One region of the Kushneria sp. Sum13 genome, then DNA from elsewhere that is predicted to be linked to it. Evidence: predicted binding sites of a transcription regulator. Region 1 holds the regulator's gene; each other region holds the start of a gene.
The links. The regulator sigma-54, encoded in region 1, starts transcription at its own class of promoters, with help from an activator protein. The targets are predictions, from matches to a motif close to TGGCACNNNNNTTGCTNT.
Positions count from the first base shown of each region.

Region 2: the regulator sigma-54 is predicted to act here: its motif matches at 858-875, upstream of hmpA (NO-inducible flavohemoprotein).
Region 3: the regulator sigma-54 is predicted to act here: its motif matches at 942-959, upstream of ACUN8C_RS15340 (amino acid ABC transporter substrate-binding protein).
Region 4: the regulator sigma-54 is predicted to act here: its motif matches at 900-917, upstream of glnA (glutamate--ammonia ligase).

Region 1 is NZ_CP199847.1:1,363,650-1,365,854, forward strand. Features, by position in the region: gene hpf (ribosome hibernation-promoting factor, HPF/YfiA family) at 1-123, opposite strand, end outside; gene ACUN8C_RS06395 (RNA polymerase factor sigma-54) at 291-1,709, opposite strand; gene lptB (LPS export ABC transporter ATP-binding protein) at 1,829-2,205, opposite strand, start outside.
Region 2 is NZ_CP199847.1:3,615,145-3,617,349, forward strand. Features, by position in the region: gene norR (nitric oxide reductase transcriptional regulator NorR) at 1-686, opposite strand, end outside; gene hmpA (NO-inducible flavohemoprotein) at 920-2,098, shown strand; partial or broken gene ACUN8C_RS16690 (SDR family oxidoreductase) at 2,137-2,205, opposite strand, start outside.
Region 3 is NZ_CP199847.1:3,314,787-3,316,991, reverse strand. Features, by position in the region: gene hemE (uroporphyrinogen decarboxylase) at 1-204, shown strand, start outside; gene ACUN8C_RS15345 (thiol-disulfide oxidoreductase DCC family protein) at 348-776, shown strand; gene ACUN8C_RS15340 (amino acid ABC transporter substrate-binding protein) at 1,030-2,064, shown strand; gene ACUN8C_RS15335 (amino acid ABC transporter permease) at 2,157-2,205, shown strand, end outside.
Region 4 is NZ_CP199847.1:217,829-220,033, forward strand. Features, by position in the region: gene typA (translational GTPase TypA) at 1-505, opposite strand, end outside; gene glnA (glutamate--ammonia ligase) at 1,033-2,205, shown strand, end outside.

The sequences.
Region 1 (2,205 bases):
CAGCGTCACCTGAACATTGGTGATGTTGTCATAGTGACGTTCCAGCTTGGCAAGCTTTTGGTTGACGTGCTCGCGCAGTGCATCGGTCAGTTCGACGTGGTGCCCGGTAATGTTTACCTGCATGGCATGCTCCCTGGATCGAAACGGATAACCGGTAGTCCGTATGGACTGCCGGACCTGCAAGCCTCTCCGGCTACTATCAGATTGTAACGCTTTTCCCGTCAGCGCAAACCCTGAATCATGTTGTTATGTTTCACGAATGCTTTCCGGCGGCCTGGTATCACAATGGCTCATGCCAGACGTTTACGCTCGCTGGAAGAGGGAATGCCCATGGCCTCACGATACTTTGCCACGGTGCGCCTGGCCACCATGATGCCGTTGTCGGCCAGAAGCTGCACCAGCCGGGCATCGGAGAGCGGGCGTCGCGGCGCTTCATCGCCGATGAATTTGCGGATTCGGGCGCGAATGGCCGTGCTGGCATGGGCGTCACCTTCCTGGCCGACGTGGCTTGAGAAGAAATACTTGAGCTCCACGATGCCGCGAGGCGTATGGATATACTTGCGCGTGGTGACCCGGGAAATGGTGGATTCATGCATGTCCACGGCCTGGGCAATGTCGGCCAGAATCATGGGTTTGAGCGCCTCGTCCCCGTGCTCGATGAAGCCTGCCTGACGCGTCATGATCTCCTGCCCTACCCGCAAGAGGGTATCATTGCGACTCGACAGGCTCTTGAGCAGCCAGCGTGCTTCCTGAAGATGCTGCTTGAGAAAGGTGTTTTCCTCGCTTTTATCGGCACGGCGCACCAGTGCCGCATAGTCGGGCTGGATGCGAAGCCTTGGCAGGGACTCCTGATTGAGCTCGACCTGCCAACCCTGTCGCCCGTGGTAGCGCAGTACCAGATCGGGAATGACAAGGTGCTGATCTACCGATTCAAACGCCTGGCCCGGGCGCGGGTTAAGCGAGCGAATGGTGTGGATCACCTGATCAAGCGCTTCATCATCAAGGCTCAGACGTCGCTTGAGAAGACGCCGGTCGTTTTGCCCCAGCGGTTCGAGAAACTGACGGATCATGCGGCGTGTCTGGGCAAGCCAGGGGACATCCTCCGGCAGCTGGTCAAGCTGCAGCAGCAGGCATTCGCGCAGGTCGCGCGCAAAGACTCCGATCGGTTCACACTGCTGAAGTCGCGACAACATGCGTTCCAGCTCGGCCTGACGCAGATCACCCAGGCCCTGCTGTCGAAGGCCCTTGCCAAGGTCCTCAAGTCCCGCGCCCAGATAGCCACTGGGTTCGAGAGCATCCAGCAGGGTATCGGTGATCAGGTGCTCGCGCGGGTCCATATCCATCAGCAGAATCTGTGCACGAAGATGTGACGCCAGATCGACGGCCAAGGCGTTGTGCTCGATGTTGAAGCTGTCATCGCTACCGAGGCCAGCAGTGCTGCTGCCGTTGGTATAGAGATCCTCCCAGCGGGCATCCAGCGGCAATTCCTCGGGGATATCGCTGGACCATTCGTCCTGAGACAGCGGCGTTTCCGGCTGCTCAATGGTGTGCTCTTCCTCGGTGTCCAGCAGCGGGTTGCTCTCCAGTGCCATCTGGAGTTCCTGCTGTAAATCAAGCGTGGACAGCTGCAGCAGGTGGATGGCCTGCTGCAGTTGAGGCGTCATGGTGAGATGCGTGCCAGTGCGCAGCTGTAAGGCGGGTTTCATCATGTTCGCAAGGCCCGGTCGCCAACGTTTGATGTCACGCTATCCAGTCCGCAACGACCTTGCAAGTGCTGAAGGTGCTACAAGCAGCAATTATCATGCCATTTGCCAACAACCCATCGGGATTAAAGGCGAAATTCGTGACCCAAGTAGACGTCGCGCACATGCTGATTGTTCAGGACAGCGTTGGCATCTCCTTCGGCAATGATCAGGCCGCTGCCGACGATATAGGCGTTATCACAGATATCCAGCGTTTCACGCACGTTGTGGTCGGTAATCAATACACCGATACCACGGGTACGCAGCTGGCGGATAATGCCCTTGATCTCGCCGACCGAAATGGGATCGACGCCGGCAAAGGGTTCATCGAGCAGAATAAAGGCCGGTTCGATGGCCAGCGCCCGGGCGATTTCGACGCGGCGTCGTTCACCACCCGAAAGACTCATGCCCATGTTGTCCCGAATATGGCTGATGCTGAACTCTTCAAGCAGCTGGTTCAGCC
Region 2 (2,205 bases), 1.5 Mb from region 1:
TGCAGATGGCGCGTCAGGTGCTCCTTGCCCACGCCGGTTTCGCCGTGCATCAGCACGCTCAGATCGGTGGGCGCCACCAGTGCCATGCTTTCATACAGGCGCGCCATAGCCGGACTGTGCCAGCCGGGCGACCCCAGTGGCGCCCCCTGCTCCGGGGACAGTACCTGATTGAGCCGCGAGCGGGTGTCCTCGAGCTGCCCGGTCAGGCGCAGGCAGGTGGCCAAAAGCTCCGCAGCCGCCATCAACTCATCGTCATCGATGCCGTCCATCTGCTGAGGGACAAGAGCGTCCAGCGTCAGCATGCCCAACAGCCGATCACCGTCGCGCAGGGCCACCCCCATGCAGTCATGCACATGGGTCAGGTCAGCATCGAGCAGGCCGTCAAAGGGGTCCGGCAGGGCGCAGTCACGCGGAAACCGACAGACATGAGGATGGGCGGCAATGGCGGCAAGCCTTGGGTGGGCCTCCAGCTGGAAGCGCCGACCGCAGACTTCGTTGCCCATGCCCAGTACCGCTACCGGCTGCAATCCGCCCTCGACGCTGACCATCAGCGTGCTGGCATCGGCCGGATAGTTGCCCACCAGCGCGGCCAGCAGCCGCGACCACTGCGGATGCAGGGCATCAAAACGCTTGCCGTCACTCAGGGCAGCCAGTAGATCCCGCAGCGCTCTGGAAAAGATGGTCATATCGACACCTCAACCTGCCATGTTGTCATTTTGACATTATGTATTGGCGTCATTATGACTACGGCTCTTGTTCTGACGCCAGCCCGGCCTTTTGCCAATAACCTGCATACACCGCTTCACACGGGGCCGGACGCGGTGCAGGCGTGGCGCCCTGTCGCACGCAGGCTGACCTGGCACGGGTCTTGCGATAACAGAAGTGTTCCGTTCTGCCCACCTGTCGCCAGGAGCGCGTCATGCTTAACGAAAAGCAGCTTGATGTCATCAATGCCACGGCCCCGGTCGTCGCCGACAACGCTGAAACCATCGCCAAAACCTTTTATCCGCTGATGTTTGAGCGCTATCCGCACGTGCGCTCGATGTTCAACATGCGACATCAGGAGACCGGCGAACAGCCCCGGGCACTTGCCCGCTCGGTGGTCGCCTACGCGCTCAACCGCAACGATCCAAAAGCGCTTGAACGACTCATGTACCCGATCGTCAACAAGCATGTGGCGATCAATCTGCAGCCTGATCAGTATGCCATCGTCGCCGAGTGTCTGATGGCCGCGATCGGGGAAGTGCTGGGTGATGCCGTCACCCCCGAGATTGCCGATGCCTGGAGCGGACTCTACTGGGAGTTTGCCGATCGACTGATCGCCGCCGAAGAGTCCACTTATCAGGCACTCGAGGAGGCGCCCGGCGGCTGGCGCGGCGAGCGGGACTTCTATCTCGCCGATCGCGTGGCGGAAAGCGAGGAAATCGTGTCGTTTTACTTCAAGCCGCTGGATCAGCACCCGGTGCGCACCTTCCAGCCGGGGCAGTATCTGGGCGTGGCGCTCGACATCGACGGCGAACAGGCCCTGCGCCAGTACAGCCTGACCTCGCGGCCGGGAGACGATTTCTACCGAATTTCGGTCAAGCGTGAAGGTCAGGGACGGGCCAGCCGCCACCTGCATGATCATGTGAAGGTCGGTGATCATGTCCGCCTGCTGGCGCCGGTCGGTGACATGGTGCTCGATGATCGCGAAGCACCGGTCATGCTGATCAGCGCCGGTGTCGGCCAGACCCCGATGCTCTCGCTGATGGCTCAGGCGCTGGATGCCGGGCGCCAGGTGATCTATCTGCATGGCGCGCGCAACGCCCGCGTTCATGCCTTCCACGAGCATCTAAAGGCCATGGCCGAGCAGTACGGCAGCCAGCTCACCTACCGTTATGTCTACAGTGACCCCACCACCCCCGATGAGCTGCCCCATCGCGGCGTGATCGACCACGCCCTGCTGGCGGACTATCTGCCGCGCGACGCCACACCGAGCTGCTATTTCACAGGCCCGACCGGCTTCATGCGCGATGTGGACAGCGCCCTGGCAGCACTGGGCATCGACACGCCCTATCGCCATTTCGAATACTTCGGCCCCTCCGGTCAGCTGCACTGACGGCCCAAAGGGAAGACCGATCGACGGCGGGGTGAGATTTAGAGGTGATAGACCTGGCTACGCCCGCCGTCGATGAGAATGTCGGTGGCATTGATAAAACGCGCCTC
Region 3 (2,205 bases), 1.8 Mb from region 1:
CAGGGCAATCTCGACCCTTCGGCGCTGTTCGGGTCACCGAAGGTCATTCGTGATGAGGTGGCGCGCATTCTGGAAAGCTATGGTCCCGGCAATGGCCACGTGTTCAATCTGGGCCACGGCATCTCCCAGTTCACGCCGATCGAGAACGTGCAGGTCTTTATCGAGGCGTTACATGAACTCAGTCCCCAGTATCACCGAAAATAGCACCAACGCGGATAGCACCAACGCGGATAGCACCAACGCGCACTAACGCAGATAGCACCAACGCAGATAGCACCACCGCAGATAGCACCACCGCGGATAAGCCCGATGCTTCGCCTGCTGACCCGGACTGGCCGGGTCAGCTGGTGGTCTTTGACGGCGACTGTCCGCTATGTCGCCGTTCGGTGCATGCCATTGTGGCCCATGAGGCATGGACCATGACGGGTCTTGTAACCCTGCAGTCCGCGCTGGGACATCAGTTGGGAGACCATTTCGGCGAGGATGCCGAGGATCTGGACAGCATGTGGCTGATTCGTGACGGTGCCCTTTATCGCGACAGCGACGGGCTCTGGCGCACGGCGCAGTCGCTGACGCCGCCCTGGTCGGCGGCCGCCGGTCTGCGCTGGTTGCCCGTACCGCTGCGTGACGGCTGCTATCGGATGGTCGGGCGCTATCGCAAAAAACTGGCCACCGACCCCGGCATGGGCGGCGCCGTCCAGTCGCGGCTGCTGACAAGACTTACAAGGGCGCAGTGTGATCGTCTTTCCCTGCCTGCCACACTCGCCGAGACCTGATGGCGAACGTGTCCGGGCGGCATCATTATGGTGCGACGCCCCGGGCGCCGGCGCCATTATGGGACAACGCTGCTGATCAGTGGGCAGCCGTCCTGTCTTCCGGGGCTCTATAAAGCCTTCCTCTCTTCTTTAAAAACAGCGCCCTGGCGCTGTTTTTTTACATTCTGGAACACTCCTTGCAATACCGTCATGGACGTCGCGGGTCTACGCCCTCGCGTCGCATCATTCAACAACCCGGAGTGTTGCAATGAACATGACAACAAAAAAACCATGGACCTGGGCGAGTGCGGCAGGGTTGGCGCTGCTGGCCACACTGGGGCCGTCGACCTCTTTTGCGGCCACGCTTGATGATGTGAAAAGCCGTGGTCAGCTGCGCTGCGGGGTCAGCGATGGGCTGGCCGGATTCTCCTCTCCCAATGCTCAGGGGCAGTGGCAGGGCATCGATGTAGATTTCTGTCGCGCCGTGGCCGCGGCCGTGTTCGGTGATCCCGACAAGGTGAGCTTTGCCGCGCTGACGGCCAAGGAGCGCTTTACCGCGCTGCAGTCCGGTGAAGTCGATCTGCTCTCACGTAACTCGACCTGGACGGCCTCGCGGGATAACGCGATGGGTCTGACCTTTGCCGGCGTCACTTTCTATGACGGTCAGGGCATGATGGTGCGCAAGGATCTCGGGGTCTCGAGTGCGAAGGAGCTCGATGGTGCTTCGGTCTGTGTCATCTCCGGGACCACCACCGAACTTAATCTGGCGGACTATTTTCGCGCCAACGATATGGATTACAACGGCGTCAGCTTTGATGAGACCGATCAGTCGGCGGCCGGTTTTGACAGCGGGCGCTGCGATGTCCTGACCTCGGATTCTTCCCAGCTGGCTGCGCTGAGGCTGCAGCTTGCCGACCCGGAAAGCGCCGTGATTCTGCCTGAGCGCATTTCCAAGGAGCCGCTGGGCCCTGCGGTGCGCCAGGGCGACGAGCAGTGGATGAAGGTGGTGCGCTGGACGCTCTACGCCATGCTCAATGCCGAGGAGTCCGGCATTACCAGTGCCAACGTCGACGAGATGCGCGACAGCCCCAAAACGCCGGATGATGCGCGCCTGCTGGGCCGCGACGGCAACTTTGGCGAGCAGATGGGACTTTCCAATGATTGGGCCTATAACATCATCAAGGGCGTGGGCAACTACGGCGAAATCTTTGAGCGCAATGTCGGCATGGATTCGCCGCTGAAACTTGAGCGAAGCGAAAACGCGCTGTGGAACGACGGCGGGCTGCAATACGGGATGCCGGTGCGATAGAGCACCAGTGACGCGCGCCATTCGGCGCGCGCTGTCCCTGATGCGGGGTCGGTCGCAGGGGCCGGCCATCATGCCACTGGAGAATACTGCTCATGTTGCGTCCCTCCGTTTCCATCCCGCGCCGCGGTCGCGGGCCGCTTT
Region 4 (2,205 bases), 1.1 Mb from region 1:
GGAAGTCGAGCTGCTCATCGGTGGCGCCCAGGTTATCGAAAAGATCGAAGATCTGATCGATGACCCAGTCAGGGCGTGCGCCCGGACGGTCGATCTTGTTGACCACGACGATCGGCTTGAGGCCCTGGGCAAATGCCTTCTGGGTCACGAAGCGAGTCTGCGGCATCGGGCCATCAACGGCATCGACCAGCAGCAGCACGGAATCCACCATCGACATCACGCGTTCGACTTCACCACCAAAGTCGGCGTGCCCGGGGGTGTCGACGATGTTGATGTGGTAGTCGTGCCAGGTAATGGCCGTGTTCTTGGCCAGGATGGTAATACCGCGTTCCTTTTCCTGGTCGTTGGAATCCATGATGCGTTCCTGGTTTTCCGCCTTGCGGTCCAGGGTGCCGGATTGTGCCAGCAGCTTGTCGACCAGTGTGGTCTTGCCGTGGTCAACGTGAGCAATAATGGCAATATTTCTCAGCTTCTCGATATTGCCGGAAGTAAGCGTGTCGGACATAACGCGTTTTCACCTTTGTGTACACGCGCCTGTTCTAGGGTAGGAACATGACCGTGCGTTGTTTCAACGGTCATGTCAGCAGCGTGCAATAAATTTGGCCCCGCATTGTATAGGCTAAGTCGTCGGTCGAATAGCTGGAATCGTGGCGCGGGCGCTGTGAAATGCAATGAAATCGGTTTGTGGTGACAGGATGACGACAGATCCTTTTCCGTTGATGCGCTCTTTTGGTGCAATAAAGGCGTTTTTTGATCGCTATTGGTGCAGCATGATCGATTGATGTCGGGTTCTCTTGTCGAATTCTGTCACCGCAACAGACCCCATGCCTTCCGAGGATGTCTTTAAGCGTCTGTATTAGAAGATATTTTAAACAGAGATGGCGTGTCATGCGCCATTTTGGCACGCTGCATGCATTATTTGGGGACACATCGGGACTTGCATGCACTGTGCTTGCGCGTGATACAACGGTGGCGAAGTGATGGCGTCCTGTTAACGGTTTTCAAGCAGTATCCTTTTATTGGAGGAGTCACATGTCAGAGAAAACGCTTGCCCTGATCGAAGAGAACGACATCAAGTGGGCAGATCTGCGCTTTACCGATACCAAGGGCAAGGAGCAGCACGTCACCATTCCCGCGCGCATGGTCGATGAAGAGTTCTTTGAAACCGGACAGATGTTCGATGGCTCCTCCATCGGCGGCTGGAAGGGCATCAACGAGTCCGACATGATCCTGATGCCTCAGGACGGTACGGGCTATATCGACCCCTTCACCGAAGATCCCACCATCGTTCTGCGCTGCGACATCATTGAGCCGGCCACCATGCAGGGCTATGAGCGTGATCCGCGCTCGATTGCCAAGCGCGCCGAAGCCTATCTGAGCAGCACCGGTCTGGGCGACACGGCCTTCTTCGGTCCCGAGCCCGAGTTCTTCATCTTTGATGAAGTGCACTTCAAAAATGACATGCATCACTCCTTTTTCCGCATTTCCTCCGAAGAGGGTGCCTGGGAGACCGATGGCAAGTTCGAAGGCGGCAACATGGGTCACCGTCCGCGCGTCAAGGGCGGCTACTTCCCGGTCCCGCCGGTCGACTCCTTCCACGACATCCGCAGCGCCATGTGCTCGACGCTCGAAGCCGTGGGTCAGAGCGTTGAAGTGCATCACCACGAAGTGGCCAACGCCGGTCAGAACGAAATCGGTGTGAAGTTCAACACGCTGGTGCAGAAGTGCGACGAAGTTCAGACCATGAAGTATGTGATCCACAACGTGGCTCATGCCTATGGCAAGACCGCGACCTTCATGCCCAAGCCGATGGCCGGTGATAACGGCTCCGGCATGCACGTTCACCAGTCCTTCTGGAAGGACGGCGAGAACATGTTCGCCGGTGATGAATACGCAGGTCTCTCTGAAACCGCGCTGTATTACATCGGTGGCGTGATCAAGCACGCGCGTGCCCTGAACGCGTTCACCAACCCGTCGACCAACTCCTACAAGCGTCTGGTTCCGGGCTTTGAAGCGCCGGTCATGCTGGCCTACAGCGCTCGCAACCGTTCTGCCTCGATCCGTATTCCCTACACCGCAAGCCCCAAGGGCAAGCGTGTCGAGACGCGCTTCCCTGATCCGATGGCCAACCCGTACCTGGCCTTCTCAGCGCTGCTGATGGCCGGTATTGACGGTATCCGCAACAAGATTCATCCGGGTGAAGCG